One region of the Priestia sp. YIM B13490 genome, then DNA from elsewhere that is predicted to be linked to it. Evidence: riboswitches for the same ligand, from Rfam matches in the RefSeq annotation. Region 1 holds a riboswitch; the other holds the start of a gene.
What was found. Region 1 has a riboswitch for S-adenosylmethionine ahead of mtnK (S-methyl-5-thioribose kinase). Riboswitches for the same ligand answer to the same signal wherever they lie in the genome.
Positions count from the first base shown of each region.

Region 2: linked by a shared signal. The riboswitch ahead of ACFX4R_RS19640 (methionine ABC transporter ATP-binding protein) and the one ahead of mtnK (S-methyl-5-thioribose kinase) in region 1 are both predicted to bind S-adenosylmethionine.

Region 1 is NZ_JBHZOT010000002.1:287,525-295,471, forward strand. Features, by position in the region: gene ACFX4R_RS06900 (pyridoxal phosphate-dependent aminotransferase) at 1-496, opposite strand, end outside; gene ACFX4R_RS06905 (carbon-nitrogen family hydrolase) at 609-1,391, shown strand; SAM riboswitch class I at 1,483-1,633, shown strand; gene mtnK (S-methyl-5-thioribose kinase) at 1,769-2,941, shown strand; gene mtnA (S-methyl-5-thioribose-1-phosphate isomerase) at 2,977-4,035, shown strand; gene ACFX4R_RS06920 (hypothetical protein) at 4,170-4,334, shown strand; gene ACFX4R_RS06925 (methylated-DNA--[protein]-cysteine S-methyltransferase) at 4,335-4,838, opposite strand; gene ACFX4R_RS06930 (PAS domain S-box protein) at 4,857-7,013, opposite strand; gene ACFX4R_RS06935 (hypothetical protein) at 7,138-7,386, opposite strand; gene ACFX4R_RS06940 (LutC/YkgG family protein) at 7,509-7,947, opposite strand, start outside.
Region 2 is NZ_JBHZOT010000006.1:297,850-305,796, reverse strand. Features, by position in the region: gene sufC (Fe-S cluster assembly ATPase SufC) at 1-50, opposite strand, end outside; gene ACFX4R_RS19655 (carboxymuconolactone decarboxylase family protein) at 290-655, opposite strand; gene ACFX4R_RS19650 (MetQ/NlpA family ABC transporter substrate-binding protein) at 778-1,614, opposite strand; gene ACFX4R_RS19645 (methionine ABC transporter permease) at 1,632-2,300, opposite strand; gene ACFX4R_RS19640 (methionine ABC transporter ATP-binding protein) at 2,293-3,318, opposite strand; SAM riboswitch class I at 3,450-3,557, opposite strand; gene ACFX4R_RS19635 (thioredoxin family protein) at 3,738-4,037, opposite strand; gene ACFX4R_RS19630 (toprim domain-containing protein) at 4,052-4,402, opposite strand; gene ACFX4R_RS19625 (YusG family protein) at 4,584-4,829, opposite strand; gene gcvH (glycine cleavage system protein GcvH) at 4,909-5,292, opposite strand; gene ACFX4R_RS19615 (arsenate reductase family protein) at 5,428-5,784, opposite strand; gene ACFX4R_RS19610 (acyl-CoA dehydrogenase family protein) at 5,900-7,684, opposite strand; gene ACFX4R_RS19605 (acetyl-CoA C-acetyltransferase) at 7,708-7,947, opposite strand, start outside.

The DNA.
Region 1 (7,947 bases):
TAGCACGTTCACTTATCTCTTCGTATACGGGTAGAAAATGATTTTCAGCCGTGAGAGGCATCACTTCCATCTTGGCTTTTGCAAGCTCTACTCCAGACCAGTAATCAGGATACCCAGGATCCGGAACCAGCACCGTATCTCCAGGATTTAACAAGCACTGCGGGATTTCAACAAGTCCACCCTTTCCGCCAAATAAAATAGCTACTTCTTTTTCAGGATCTACATCAACGCCATATTCTCGTTTATAAAAAGTCGCAACGGCCTCTTTTAAAAACTGGTGCCCCCGAAATGGAGAATACTTATGATGCATAGGATTAGCACTTGCTTTTTGCAGTGTTCCTACAATATGTGAAGGAGTAGGCTGATCAGGATTTCCCTGTCCTAAGTTAATAACGTCGTGCCCTTGGGCCATTACTTTTCCTACCTTGCCCACAAGTGATGCAAAAAATTGTTTTGGTAAACTTTTTAATAGTTCCGATTGCTCAAATTGTTTCATCATCGCACACCTTCTCAAAAAATTCTTGAAATTCTAGTCACAAATAATATATTGTAATACTCAACTTGTAAAGTCATTTTTTTCAACTACTAAAAAAAGGACGGATGATAAAGTGAGTGTAAAAATTACGTGTTTGCAGCTTGATATTGCGTTTGGAAACCCAACTAAAAACCGAAAATATATCGAACAAAAAATGACGGAAGCCCTGAAAGAAAACCCTGATATCCTTGTGCTTCCTGAGCTATGGGATACAGCTTATGATTTGACGCGGCTAGACGAAATTGCAGATGATGAAGGACAGCAAGCCAAGCAATTAATCTCTCAGTTTGCTAAAACGAACGAAGTAAATATTGTGGCAGGTTCGATCGCGAAAAAAACAGAGCAAGGCGTCACGAATACGATGTATATTTTTGACCGAAAAGGTCGTGAAGTATCACAATACAGTAAACTGCACTTATTTAAATTAATGGATGAACACCTGTATTTAGAAGCAGGAACAGCAAAAAATCTTTTTACACTTGAACAGTCACTGTGCGCAGGAGTTATTTGTTACGATATTCGTTTTCCAGAATGGATTCGGGTTCACACTAGCAGCGGAGCAGAAGTCTTGTTTGTTGTCGCTCAGTGGCCGGCTCCAAGACTTGCCCACTGGAAAGCCCTGCTCATTAGCCGTGCAATCGAAAATCAATGCTATGTAATCGCATGTAATCGTGTAGGCCAAGATCCTAATAACACATTTGCCGGACATTCCTTAGTCATCGATCCGTGGGGAGAAATAATCGCTGAAGCTGGCGATAGCGAAGAACTTTTGAGTGCTGAGGTTAACCTGGAACTTGTAAAAGAAATTCGTAAACAAATTCCCGTCTTTACAGATCGCCGTACAGAATTTTATTAATTATGTATTGACAGCCGTTTTTTTGCATGATACGATTTTCACCAGATATCATAAAATATTCAAACAAATCAAAATTGAATAAGTAATCGTACTCTTATCAAGAGTTGGCTGAGGGATTTGGCCCTGTGAAGCCCAGCAACCGACCGTCATTCCATCCTAAGATGGATCACACCCGTAAAACATGTTTTACAAAGGCACGGTGCTAATTCCAACAGAAAGTAATTTTTTCTGGCAGATAAGAGGTTTGAACACTACAATCAAGCCTCTTTCCAACGAAAGAGGCTTTTATATTTTCTAAAATTATAAAAGCCTCCATATATTCTTAAACCTATTAACTTAGTAAACAAATCAGTTTAATAAACTATGGAGGGATTCCGATGTCAACAACAAAAACAGAGAAATATCACCCTTTAACAGAAATTTCAGCAATCAAACTTGTGAAAAAGCTAGGTCTTTTTGATGCCACAGAAGCACTGACTGCCCGTGAAATTGGTGACGGCAACTTAAATCTCGTCTTTCACATCATAAATGATCAAACAAATAAATCCATTATCGTCAAACAAGCGCTTCCCTATGCAAAAGTTGTAGGCGAAAGCTGGCCTCTATCCTTGAACCGTGCCACAATTGAAAGCAATGCGCTCAAGCAATTCGGTGCATTTACGCCAGAACTTGTGCCCGCTGTTTATTACCACGATGAAACGCTTGCTGTTACGGTCATGGAAGACCTGTCTCATTTAACGATTTCTCGAGCCGGACTTATTCAAGGTGAAAGTTATCCTCTGCTCTCACAGCATATCGGTTCTTTTTTAGGACATATTGCGTTCAAAACGTCTGATTTCGCCTTAAAACCTCAGGATAAAAAAGAAGAAGTTGTTAAGTACAGCAACCCCGACTTATGCAATATTACGGAAGATTTAGTTTTTACAGATCCTTTTTTTGATATTGATACAAATGAATTTGAAAAAGCGCTGCGTCCTGATGTAGAAGAATTGTGGAATGATGGTGATGTAAAGCTACAAGCAGCAAAATTAAAATATAAATTTTTAACAAATGCGCAAACGCTAATCCACGGTGATTTACATACAGGCAGCATCTTTGCTAGCAGTCAAGAAACGAAAGTGATTGATCCAGAGTTTGCTTTTTACGGTCCGTTTGGATTCGATTTAGGGCAATTTGTTGCGAATTTATTTTTAAATGCTCTTTCTCGAGAAACAAATCGCGAACCGTTATTTGCACACATTACGAACACATGGAACGTATTCAAAGATACCTTTACTGCGCTTTGGCATTCTGAAAACACTGAACCTTTCGCTAAAGATGAGCGCTTATTACATGAAATTTTAACGCAAACGTGGCAAGATGCTGTTGGATATGCAGGATGTGAAATCATTCGACGTACGATTGGCTTAGCTCACGTGGCGGACTTAGACGAAATTTCTTCAGAGGAAAGAAAAATTAACGCTAAACGTACTGCGTTAAAAATTGGACGCTATTTGCTTCTGCACCAACAAGATGTTTCACCAAATGAATTTGAACATTTACTTCGATAACGAATAATGTACACAATGAAAGGATCGGTATCAGCATGACAAATACACTATCACTTCCGCGCTCAGTGGAATGGAATGAATCATATATTACTTTATTAGATCAGCAGCAGCTTCCTGGCAAAGTTGAATATATTAAGCTGCAAACCATTAAAGACGTATGGGATGCTATCACTACCTTGAAAGTACGCGGAGCTCCTGCAATTGGCATTACGGCGGCTTTTGGTCTTGCTCTTTCTGCGCTTAGCTATGACACAGATTCAGTCAAGGAATTTAACAAAAAACTAGCTCTTGATCAACAGTATTTAGCTAGTTCACGCCCTACTGCCGTCAATTTATTTTGGGCATTGGAGCGCGTAGCGAAAAGCGCTGAATCCGCTTCGTCCGTTAATGAAGCTAAAACAAAAGTTGTTCATGAAGCTATTCAAATTCAAGTAGAAGATGAAGAAACGTGCTACCGAATTGGAGATCATGCTCTTTCTTTATTTAAAAAGAAAGATAAAATCATGACAATATGTAATGCTGGTTCAATTGCTACAGCTTATTACGGAACAGCCTTAGCACCTTTTCACTTGTCTAAGCAGCGCGATATTCCGCTTGAAGTATTTGCCTGTGAAACAAGACCCGTTCTTCAAGGTTCTCGCTTAACAGCCTGGGAACTTCAGCAGTCGGGAGTGGACGTGACGCTGATTACGGATAATATGGCCGCTCATACCATTAAAACAAAAGGAATTAATGGGATTATTGTAGGTGCTGACCGCATTGCAGCAAATGGCGATACGGCTAACAAAATTGGAACATATGGACTTGCTCTTTTAGCGAAAGCATTCGGTATTCCATTTTACGTAGCAGCGCCGCAGTCCACATTTGATTTATCTATTCAAGACGGCAGCAGCATCCCTATTGAAGAACGTTCACCTAAAGAAGTAACGCACATTGGAGATACACAAATTGCTCCAGACGGAATCTCTGTGTACAATCCAGCTTTTGATGTGACGCCAAGCGAACTGATTACGGCCATTATTACAGAGCATGGAATTATCCATTCCCCGTCTTTGGAATCCATTCAAAAAGTTTTACTGCAATCTGCTCAATAAAAAAAGCCGCTGCTATGCGGCTTTTTTTTGTTGAGCACTGGTTTTCACCTGCATTTGTAACACAATTGTAACAGTACTCTCTTCTTTTTCTACATATATTATAGGGGATTCTTTTTGAATAAGGGGGAGTAAATATGAGTTCAGAGCAAAAAACGGATAAAAACAAAGCGCTGAATCGTAAGCAGCACTATCAGCTATTCGATTTATCCAAAGATGAAGAACTAAATTCCCTTCCTTCTCCTCAGCAAATTGACGGTGTTTTTGTGCAGGGAGAAGGCTGGAAATTGGACGGGGAATAGTTATTTTAACTCCAGAGCGCCTTTTGCTACATTTCTTTCAAGCATTAATAGTTTCTCTTTTATATGAGTTTGGGAACCTGCATAACCTGTTAAAGCTCCATTTTTTCCAATCACACGGTGACAAGGTAAAATAATAGGCAGTGGATTTCGACGATTCGCTTGTCCCACAGCCCTTACGGCTTTAGAGCGATTAACAGACTCCGCTACATCACTATAAGACCACGTTTGTCCATAAGGTATACCTTTAAGCGTTAACCATACTTCTTTTTGGAAGTCTGTTCCTTTTATATCCAAAGGCAAATCAAATGTTAACGTGCGCCCTTCAGCATAATCCTGCAGCTGTCGCTTTGCTTCTTTCACATGATGATAATTTTCGTCATGGACAAGTTTTTTAAGCTGCTCGTTATGATCATCGCTATCAAACCAAATATGTTGAACCCCTTTTTCCGAGGCTACAATATAAATTTTCAAATCAGAAAATAAATTCATTTCTCCGTAGTACATATTTTTTATCCTTTCTAATTAAGCTGGAAGAATAACATGAAAAGCTGTGCCTTCTCCTATTTTGCTTTCCACTTCAATTCGCCCTTTATGTTCTTCGATAATTTTATATGAGACCATCAAACCGAGTCCCGTTCCTTTTTCTTTTGTCGTATAAAATGGTTCTCCTAAGCGCTTGATGCGCTCTTCGGGCATTCCGTCTCCTTGATCTCGAATGGAGACCGTCACGTAGTGCGGCTCTGTAGAGTAAACTTCAACAATAATTCTTCCTCCGTTTGACGTGACTTCAATTGCATTTTTAATGACATTTATTAGTACTTGCTTAATTTGGTTCGGCTCGCAGTATACCATTGGCAGCTGAGGAGACACACTTAGTTCAAACTGAATATTTTCTAAAAGCGCTTGAGCATTTAATAAATCAATCGTTTCTTTAACAACCCCAGCTAGATTTTTCTTTTCAAACTTTACGGCCTGTGGCTTAGCGAGTACGAGAAACTCTGTAATAATGGTTTCAATTCTTTTTAATTCGGATTTAATAATATCAAAATAAAGAGAGTGATCTTCTTGAATGCTGCTTTCTAACAGCTGCACAAACCCTTTTAAAGCTGTCATCGGGTTGCGGATTTCATGCGCAATCCCAGCTGCTAACTGGCCGACTACTTGAAGCGTATCCGATTTTCGAATCTGCTCTTGCATTTGATTTCGTTCCGTTACGTCTCTTAAAAGCGTCATATATAGACCTGGCAAGATATCTTTTTTCGTGGAAAATTCGATATTTTTAACTTTTTCGTTCCCCGTAACGTACGTAATCTCTCCTTCTGCTTCCCCTTTTTGCTCAATCGTTTCTTTATGCTCAATGACCGCATCTAAATTCGCTGAAGAAATAAAATCCTCCATGGAGTGCGCACAAATCTCCTCTTTGCTGAGTTCTAGAATATCACAAAGAGAAGAATTTACATCAATAATATTTCGCTTGCCGTCCCACAAAACTAACCCATCGATCGAACCATTAAAAATCTGTCTGAATTTCTCTTCGTTATTCCGAAGCTCCTGTTCGATTTTTGTACGTTCACTGATGTTTCGAAAAATCGTTAAATGGTCTCCTTCTATAATGCCTTTTTTCCCTGTGAATTCCAACTGTTTGATTTCTCCATTTGGCATGTAAAAAGGAAGCTGATTACGAATTTCTCCTTTTGTTTGAAACGTTTGGAGCACCTTTAACGCACTAAAGCTTTTTGTATCGATAAACGTATACAAATTGCTTCCAATTAATTTGTTTAACGGCAGCTCAAATGTACGCGAAGAAGCAAGATTAGCGTTCAAGATTTCACCATCATCTCTCCAAATCAAGATCGCTTCAATCGCATTTTCAAAAATAGCCCTGAAATTTTTTTCGCTTCTCAACAGTTGCTGCTCCATCAGCCGTTTTTCCGTCACGTCTCTCATAATGGACATATAGTATTGACTGTATATATTAGCCGTTGTGGTAAATTCAAAAAAAGTAACGTCTCCATTTTCGAGCCTGATCGGTAGCTCACCGCTTGTCTTTCCTTCTTGATGCAGAGTTCTCCATAATTTTTTCACCTTATAATGATAAGTAGGTTCTACAAGCTCTTCTAATGTTTTGGTTAGAAGCTGTGCTCTTGTATAATTTAATCGTTCGCAAAATGAAGGGTTCGCGTCGATAAGCTGACCCGTTCGATCAAAAATGACAATTCCGTCTACCGCTTCATTAAATACATCCATAAACATATGATGACTAATAAACCGTTCATTTTCCATTATTTTGTGCTGCGTAATATCCCGAAATGTACACACAATAATGCCCGACATGTGACTATGTTTGTGTGAAGTAAATTCAACATGTTTCATCATGCCGCTTCGAAGCGTCATCGCGCCTTCATATTTGAAATAGCTTTCTTCTAAGAGTGCTGGATAATACGCTTCAATCATGTCATACGGAAAATACATCAGAAAATCTTTCATTTGATACGTTAATAGCTCATCCTTTGTTTTTTCAAACAGCCCGCAGGCTGATTCATTTGCATTTATAACTTGAAAATACTCATCAAATACGACAATGGCATCTAATACGTCATTAAAAATAGCTCGTAGCTGCTGTAATTCACCTTGCTGCTTTTGCTCAGCTTCAGATGTTAATTCTCTGTGTGGTGACATGCTCATTGCTCCTTTCTTTTGCACTTCCCATTTCCCCACCTTTTATCTATAGACTTAGTATTCTACAAGATTTGCTTTTTACCTTTTTAAAATTAGCCACGTTTATTCAAAATGCGACATTTCTTCACATTATCCCGCTATTTAGAAATGGAGCATGAATAAAAGAGGCTGAGACATAACAAAATGAATCCAATCTAAAGACGAACAAATGAGATGCATGAGCTAGCTGAACCGCTTGTGACACCGCAGTTGATTTCCGTGCAAGACTTCGCTTTCCGCGGGCGGACGGTGAGCCTCCTCGTCGCTTCTGCTCCTGCGGGGTCTCATCTGTTCCGCTTTTCCCGCCGGAGTCTTCGCCTTGCCCTCCAATCAACTGCTAGAAGGAATGAAACAGCTAAAACCTATGCTCAACATAACAAAGAAAACGAACCGTGAATCAAACATGTTGATTCACGGTTCGTTTTTCACTTCGGCTAAAATACGTTTGTCCCAGTCTCATCGATCATTCACTACAATATAAGTGGCTTGAATAGGTCCATGCACGCCAACGACTAAATTCATTTCAATATCGGCTGAATTGCTCGGTCCCGTAATAAAGTTAATGCAAGAAGCAATCGTTTCTCCTCGCTCTACTTTTTCATGAATCATTTCAGCGGCTTGTGTCATGCGAGGAACAATTGAGCTTTGAGGAATGATTGCAATATAAGTGGCGGGCAGCAAACTGACCGATCGTCCTTTTTCAGCGCTGCTGAACAAAACAACTGTGCCGGATTCCGCTAGCGTCAAATCACTGAAGGTAATGCCAACATTTGCTTGTTCAGCTAGTTTAATATTCTCATCGCCTTTTGCAGAATTCCATACATGAAGGCTAGTGCTTGTTTCCCATTTCTCCATCAGCAGATTCAATCCATATTCGGAAAACCTAGGATCATCC
Region 2 (7,947 bases), on a different contig from region 1:
CCTTCAATTGCAACATGAAGATCTTTAATTGTTAAAGTTGACCCTGCCATATTAAAACCTCCAGTTATAGACGTATATAGTAAAAAACGATATACCTATATCTTTTTAATTATTCTCATTTTATTCTCATTACAATCTTATAACAAATGAAAACTTATAGCAACCTTTTGACCCAAAAGGTTTTAAACCATTATGTACGTTTTTCAAGACTAAATCCACTCATAAAAAAGTTGCCTTAAAAGACTCCATAGAGCCTTCTAAGACAAGCTTTTTTACCCGCTTTATTTACTTAGTGCGTATGACTAGTCAGTTCTGAAATACACTCTTGGACAAGCGTAACGGACTGACTCATCGCTGCGCCTCCGCCAAATGCTGCTGACACTCCGCATGCTTCTAAAATTTCTTGCTCAGTTGCGCCTTGATCGATGCAGCCTTTTGTATGATAAATCATACAGTACTCGTCTTGAGCTACTACGCTGATTCCTAGCGCGATTAACTGCTTTTCTTTTTTAGAAAGAGAACCTTCTCCAAAACATGCTTCAGTAAACGCATTAAACGTTTTTGTTACTTCCGGCAATTTTTCGCTAAATTTCCCAACACCCATTTTATAATCATGAAGTGCTTGCTCAGTTGAATGACGTGCTTCTTGCTGCATAACGTCAGCTCCCATCATCAGTAAAGTTTTCACGGTTAGTATGCGTGAGAAAAATAAGAGTTATTCGTTTTCCCGCATACAAAAAAAGCACTTGCCCAGAGTGGGCAAGCGCTTTTCTTCTATTATTTATTTACCGGCAGTACTCCGCCTTTGTATTTTTCTTTAATGTAGTCTTGAATTTCTTTAGAGTGAAGAACTTTCACTAAAGCTTTCACTGTATCTTTATTTTCGTCGCCTTTGTGAACCGTAATGATGTTTGCATAAGGGTTATTTTCTTTGCTTTCCACTGCGATTGGATCTTTTACTGGATCTAAACCAGCATCAATAGCATAGTTAGCATTGATAACAACAGCGTCACCTTCATTATTTTTGTACATTTGAGGTAGCAATCCGCCTTCAACATCGGCTTTAAATTTTAAATTCTTCGGGTTTTCTACGATATCTTTAATTTGTGCATCTGTTTTCTTTACGCCTGGTTTTAATTTGATTACGCCGGCTTTTTCAAAAATCGATAAAATACGTCCTTGCTCTGCTACTGCATCACGCATAATAACTGTGCCGTTTTTCGGAAGATCTTTTAAGCTTTTGTATTTTTTAGAGTAGATACCGATTGGTTCAATGTGAATGGCACCGGCACTTACAAAATCATACCCTTTTTCACCCTTGTGATCTTTCAGCACTGAATTCATATAAGGAACGTGCTGGAAGTAGTTTGCATCAATTTCATTGTTTGCAAGAGCTGTGTTCGGTAAGATGTAATCTTGGAATTTTTTAATTTCTAAGTCGATTCCTTGTTTTTCTAAAATCGGTTTTGCTTGTTCTAAAATTTCAGCATGAGGCGTATTAGATGCACCCACAACAATTTTCTTTTCATCTTTTGATCCATTGTTAGATCCACATGCAGCTAATCCTACTACTAGCGCAGATGTTAGTGCTAAAGCCGAAAGCCATTTTTTCATAATAAATAATCCTCCCTTTATCTTTTATCAATTTTTGCAGTAATCGCATCTCCAATAAGTTGGATAATAAATACAATAATCAAAATTAAGATCGTAGCAGCTAGCGTTACATCATTATGACTGCGCTGGAATCCTTCTAAATATGCAAGATTCCCAAGACCTCCAGCTCCAATCACACCCGCCATTGCCGTATAGCCGACTAGCGCAATCGTTGTTACCGTCAAACCAGAAATTAAAGCTGGCAGCGATTCAGGTAACAGCACTTTAAAGATAATAGTGCTTGTTGTTGCTCCCATTGATTTAGCAGCTTCAATAACACCTTTATCAATTTCACGCAGACCAATTTCTACAAGACGCGCATAAAATGGTGCTGCTCCCACAATTAAAGCAGGTAACGCTGCATTAGCGCCTAAAATACTTCCTACCAATGCTTTGGTAAATGGAATCAGTAAAACAATTAAAATAATGAATGGAATGGAACGAAAGATATTTACAACTGCTGACACAATGGCATATAAAGGTTTGTTTTGCCAGAGCTGTCCTTTGGACGTTAAAAATAAAAGCAAGCCCAATAAAATACCTAGAACAAACGTGGCTATAACTGAAATAGCCGTCATATATAGTGTTTCATTTGTCGCTTGAATAAAATCATCTAAAATAACGTTCGGAAATAGTTTCTCAAGCATTTGTCATTACCTCCACTTCTACCTGCTGCTCATGAATGTATGCAATGACTTTTTCAACTTCTGTTAATTCTCCGTCTAAATGAACGAACAACGTCCCGTATGAACCTGTTTGTGTATGAGAAATCTTTCCTTGCAAAATATTAATCGTTACATCAAACTGTTTTAAAATCGTTGTAATGAGCGGTTGCTCTGCTTTTCCGCCAACAAACGTAAGCTGAATAATTTGCCCGCTTGGATATAACCCCTGTACTTGTTCAATTGTTTCAAACGTTTCTTCTGGTTCAGAAATCTGTTGAACGAACCGTTTTGTAATCGGCTGCTTAGGTTTTCTGAATACTTCTAGCACTTGTCCTTCTTCTACCACTGCCCCATTTTCCATAACGGCTACCCGATGACAAATTTTACGAATAACATGCATTTCATGAGTAATCAATACAATGGTTAACCCTAGCTTCTCATTAATATCTACTAACAGATCTAAAATGGAATCTGTCGTTTGAGGATCAAGCGCTGATGTTGCTTCATCACACAGCAATACTTTTGGGTTATTGGCTAGCGCTCGAGCAATACCAACACGCTGCTTTTGTCCACCGCTAAGCTGTGATGGATAAGCATTTTCACGCCCTTCAAGCCCGACTAACTTGATAAGCTCGTCTACTCGTTTCATTCTTTTTTCTTTTGAGATCCCTGCTATTTCTAACGGAAAAGCAATATTTTCTCGCACCGTACGCGACCACAAGATATTAAAGTGCTGAAATACCATACTAATTTCTTGTCTAGCTTTTCTGAGTTTTCCGCCTTTAATTTTTCCAATATCATTACCTGCTACTTCGACCGTTCCTGTCGTTGGTGTTTCTAACCCGTTTAGCAAGCGAATTAAAGAACTTTTCCCCGCTCCGCTATAACCAATAATTCCGTAAATTTCACCTTGGTTAACGGTTAGATTCACATTATCAACAGCTGTTATTTGACCACTTTTGGCCTGATAAATTTTTGTAACGTCTGTTAATGTAATCATATTTCTTCACCTTCTTTAGTAAAAACTTAATTATGTTAGGTTGCCCTATAGGATGAAAAAGCCGTAAAACAATTTTCCCCATCAAAAAAGCCTCTCTGCGCATGACAGAAAGGCTCGATATTTAATCCTTTCTCTCATCTTTCAAAGCACATAGCTTTGCAGGAATTGGCACCATTTCAGTTAGTCTGACGGTTGCCGGGTTTCACAGGGCTCAGTCCCTCCACCTCTCTTGATAAGAGTTCGCAACAATTATTTTGTTTTTGGGAAATATTCATTCATTTATGAACATTCATGAGTGTGATTTTAGCATGTGTCAGATAGGCTGTCAACAGGTTTTGTTCTTGGGATAATATCCCAAGATTCCAACAGCCCCAACGGTTCACTCTCTTTCAATTTCTTCATTTTAAACAAACGTTTGATTATCGAAGCTCTTCAAGTACGTGCTCGATGGAATGAAACGCATAGAGTTTTTTTACCATTTCGCCATTTTTCACTTCAATCAAACAAGGTACACTTTCAATTGAAAATATTTCTGCTTTTGAAGGCATATAATTTAAATTGCTCATTCCGATGGTCACACCGGGCAGCATCGCTTCTGCTACGGTTAACATTTTTTTTGCCAGCTGACATGTCCCGCAAAAAGGTGTATGGAAAAAGATAAACGTTCTTTGTCCTTCTTTTAACTGATCTTCAAGCTGTTTTTCGCTCCATTCTTGCATGTTGCTCATTCCTTTTATGTTAAAAATTCTGCATTAACATCGATATTGGCACTCAGTAATACTGTTGCTATGTGATGTCTAGGGGCGGCAGCAACCTCTCGGTACATTTTATCAATATATAGATGCTCTGCTTCCGGAAGCTCTCGTTTAAATTGTTTTCTTAGCTTATTCCCTGAATCATCAGAGTCAACAAGTATGTATACCTCTTTGTTAAACGTACAGTCAATAATTTCATCCAGCTTTGATAAACTAATCGTACCGTTTGTACAGATAATTTCAATTGGTTCTCGAATGATATCTTGGATACGCTTTTTATCTGATTTTCCTTCGACAATAATTACTTTTTCAATTTCAATTAGCCCCATTTTCATCACCCATAATCGTCAGTTGTATAGTAACATCATTTCTTTATGCTATACAATATTCGTTAATGTATCACAGTTCACCTGTTTTTTAAAAGAAATTTGCAAGAAAGAACTGTTTTAAAAAGCAGCTTAGGCCATATTGTTTCCATAAGACAAGAAAAACAGTGGCAGTTGCCACTGTTTAGCACCATCCTGCTTCTTCGTCGCAGTCTGTATATTTTTGCGTTTCACCTTGTTTTTGTACATCCGTATATTGATAGAACTTATTATTTTCTTGCGAATAACCTTCTTCAAAGCGGTATTCATTGCCGCTTGTTCCGTAACTAACTTCACCAATTGGCTGCTTATCAACATATAATTTCATACCGCCGTCATGAAATTTAGCTGTAACGCGATCTGTAACGTCCATTTTTTGTTTTTCAAACATAAAAAGACACTCCTTTAGCTTGTTTACTAATAGAGTGTCCAGTCAAAAACTTTTCATAAAGACAATTTATGGAGGAATATTATCCTTCGTTTGTCATTTCTTCGTATTGCTCTGCTGTCATTAGCTTATCTACTTGAGAAGCATCAGACGGTTTGATTGTAATCATCCATGCTTCTTCGTATGGAGATTCATTAACAAGTTCAGGGCTATCGCTTAAGTTGTCGTTTACTGCTACAACTTCACCGCTAATTGGTGCGTAAAGCTCAGAAACTGTTTTTACTGATTCAACGCTGCCAAACGGCTCGTCAGCTTCTACTGTTGCTCCTACTTCTGGCAGTTCAACGAATACGATGTCGCCAAGCTCAGCTTGAGCGAAATGCGTAATACCTACGCGGACAACGTCTCCTTCTGTTTTTACCCATTCATGCTCTTCAGAATAACGCAAATCTTTTGGTGTACTCATCTTAATCCCTCCAAAATATGTATCGTAATTTGTTTATATAAAAAGCGCCTTCAACGTGGAGAACACTTTCTACAACCTAAAATAACTTCCTATTAACAGTGTAACGTAAAAGGTAAAAATTTTCTATTTGAAAACTTACTTCCACACGTCCTCAAACTGCTCTTCTTTGAAACCAAGCGTTACTTTTTGTCCATCTGTTAGCAGCGGACGCTTAATTAACATGCCATCTGACGCAAGAATCGACAGAAGTTCATCTTCACTCGCACTGCTTACTTTATCTTTAAGTCCTAATTCGCGATATTTTTTACCGCTTGTATTAAAGAATTTTTTTAATTCTAAGCCGCTGTTCTGATAATAAGATTGCAGCTGCTCTTTTGTTGGCGGGTTTTCTACAATATGGATTTCTTCATACGCTACTCCGTTATCATCCAGCCTCTTCTTGGCTTTTCGGCACGTACCACACTTTGGATATGAATAAAAAAATAATGACATTTCGTCAACCACCCTTTATTTTAAGCTTTTTTCGTATTTTAACACATCCTTTATCATTTACCTAGATAGAGGCTTCTTAAACAAAAAGGAGCTCGTAAAACGAGCTCCTTTTCCCTTAAACTGTGAACTTCTCTACTTCTAGGAGCGTTTTTGCAATCTCGCGCTTTACACTAATTACATTAATTGGTGTATAGCGAGTTAACTTGCGAAGAGACGAAAGCATGACTCTAAGCGTATCACCTTGTTCAACGCCAATTAACGTTTCCTTTGCATCTGCTTCAATTCGATTAAATGCTTCTTGGCAAAATACTTGCGTATATTTTACCTTCAAGCTGTTTTGATCTGCACCTGTTTTGGAAATCGCTTTTTCAGTACGTAAAACAGTGGATTCCATTGCATATACGTTACTAATCATATCGGAAATATTAACGAGAATTTCTTGTTCTTTCTCTAACTCTTTCCCATACTTCTGTGCAGCTAGACCTAAAAGCAAGAGCGCAATTTTCTTTCCATTTTGCACAAGCATTTTTTCTTGATCTAACGGCTCATTTCCTACTTCCTGCGGCATAAGCATCATCAATTCTTCTTGAAGCGTTTGTGCTTTTTGAAGCAGCGGAAGCTCTCCTTTTAGCGCTTTGCGTAAATATGTGCCTGGTACTAAGAGTCGATTAATTTCATTTGTTCCTTCAAAAATACGGTTAATGCGGGAATCACGATACAGGCGCTCAATTTCATACTCACTCATAAAACCATAGCCTCCGTGAAGCTGGACGCCTTCATCTACGATGTAGTCAAGAGATTCCGTGGCAAACACTTTGTTTAATGAGCATTCAATCGCATATTCAGCAATGGAAGCGGCAATTTGCTTTCCGTCTTTTTGCTGTTCTTCTGAAAGCTGGCCCATATGGTCTTCAAAAAGTCCTACCGTACGATAGACGGAGCTTTCAGTTGCATATAATTTAGAAGCCATTGTTGCTAATTTTTCTTGGGTTAATGAAAATTTAGCGATTGGCGTTTTAAACTGCTGACGCTGGTTAACATATTGAGACGTGATTTCTAACGCACGTTTCCCTGCTCCAACTGCTCCAACTCCAAGCTTGTAGCGCCCAATATTTAAAATGTTAAAAGCAATCACATGACCTTTTCCCACTTCACCTAACACGTTCTCTTTTGGAACAAGTGCATCTTCAAGAATCAACGTTCTTGTTGATGAACTCTTGATTCCCATCTTCTTCTCTTCCGGTCCAACCGATACGCCTGGAAATTCGCGTTCAACGATAAAAGCAGAAAATTTATCGCCGTCGATTTTCGCGTACACGACGAACACATCAGCAAATCCGGCATTTGTAATCCACTGCTTTTCTCCATTTAACACATAGTGTGTGCCTTCTGCGTTAAGGCGAGCTGTTGTGCGAGCACCGAGGGCATCGGAACCAGAACCAGGTTCTGTTAACGCATATGCTGCTATTTTTTCCCCAACTGCTAAAGCAGGTAAATATGCTTGTTTTTGCTCTTCTGTTCCAAATAAGACGATTGGCAATGACCCAATTCCTACGTGAGCACCATGAGTGATGGAAAATCCGCCTGCTCGAGACATTTTTTCAGCAATTAAAGCCGAGGTAATCTTATCTAAACCGAGTCCACCGTATTCTTCCGGTACATCTGCACCAAGCAAACCTAATTCACCAGCTTGTTTTAATAACTTTACAGAACGGTCAAACTCATGCTTTTCTAAATATTCCACTTGTGGAAGGACTTCATTTTCTACAAATTCATCTGTCGTCTTGGCAATCATCTTTTGTTCAGATGTATAATCCTCCGGCGTGTAGACGCGGCTTGCATCGCCTTCTTCAATTAAAAAGCTTCCACCTTTAATCATTTGTTTTGTTTTATTTGACATGTTCATATCCCCCTTTGAAATGATTATGCTAACAATTCAAATACACCAGCAGCTCCCATTCCTCCGCCAATACACATCGTGACAATTCCAAACTGCTCATTTCGACGCTGCATTTCGTGCATTAAGCTAAGAGTCAGCTTAGCTCCGGTACAGCCTAATGGATGACCTAAGGCAATAGCGCCTCCGTTTACATTTACTTTATCTTCATTAATATTTAATTCACGAATAACGCCAAGTGCTTGAGAAGCAAATGCTTCATTTAA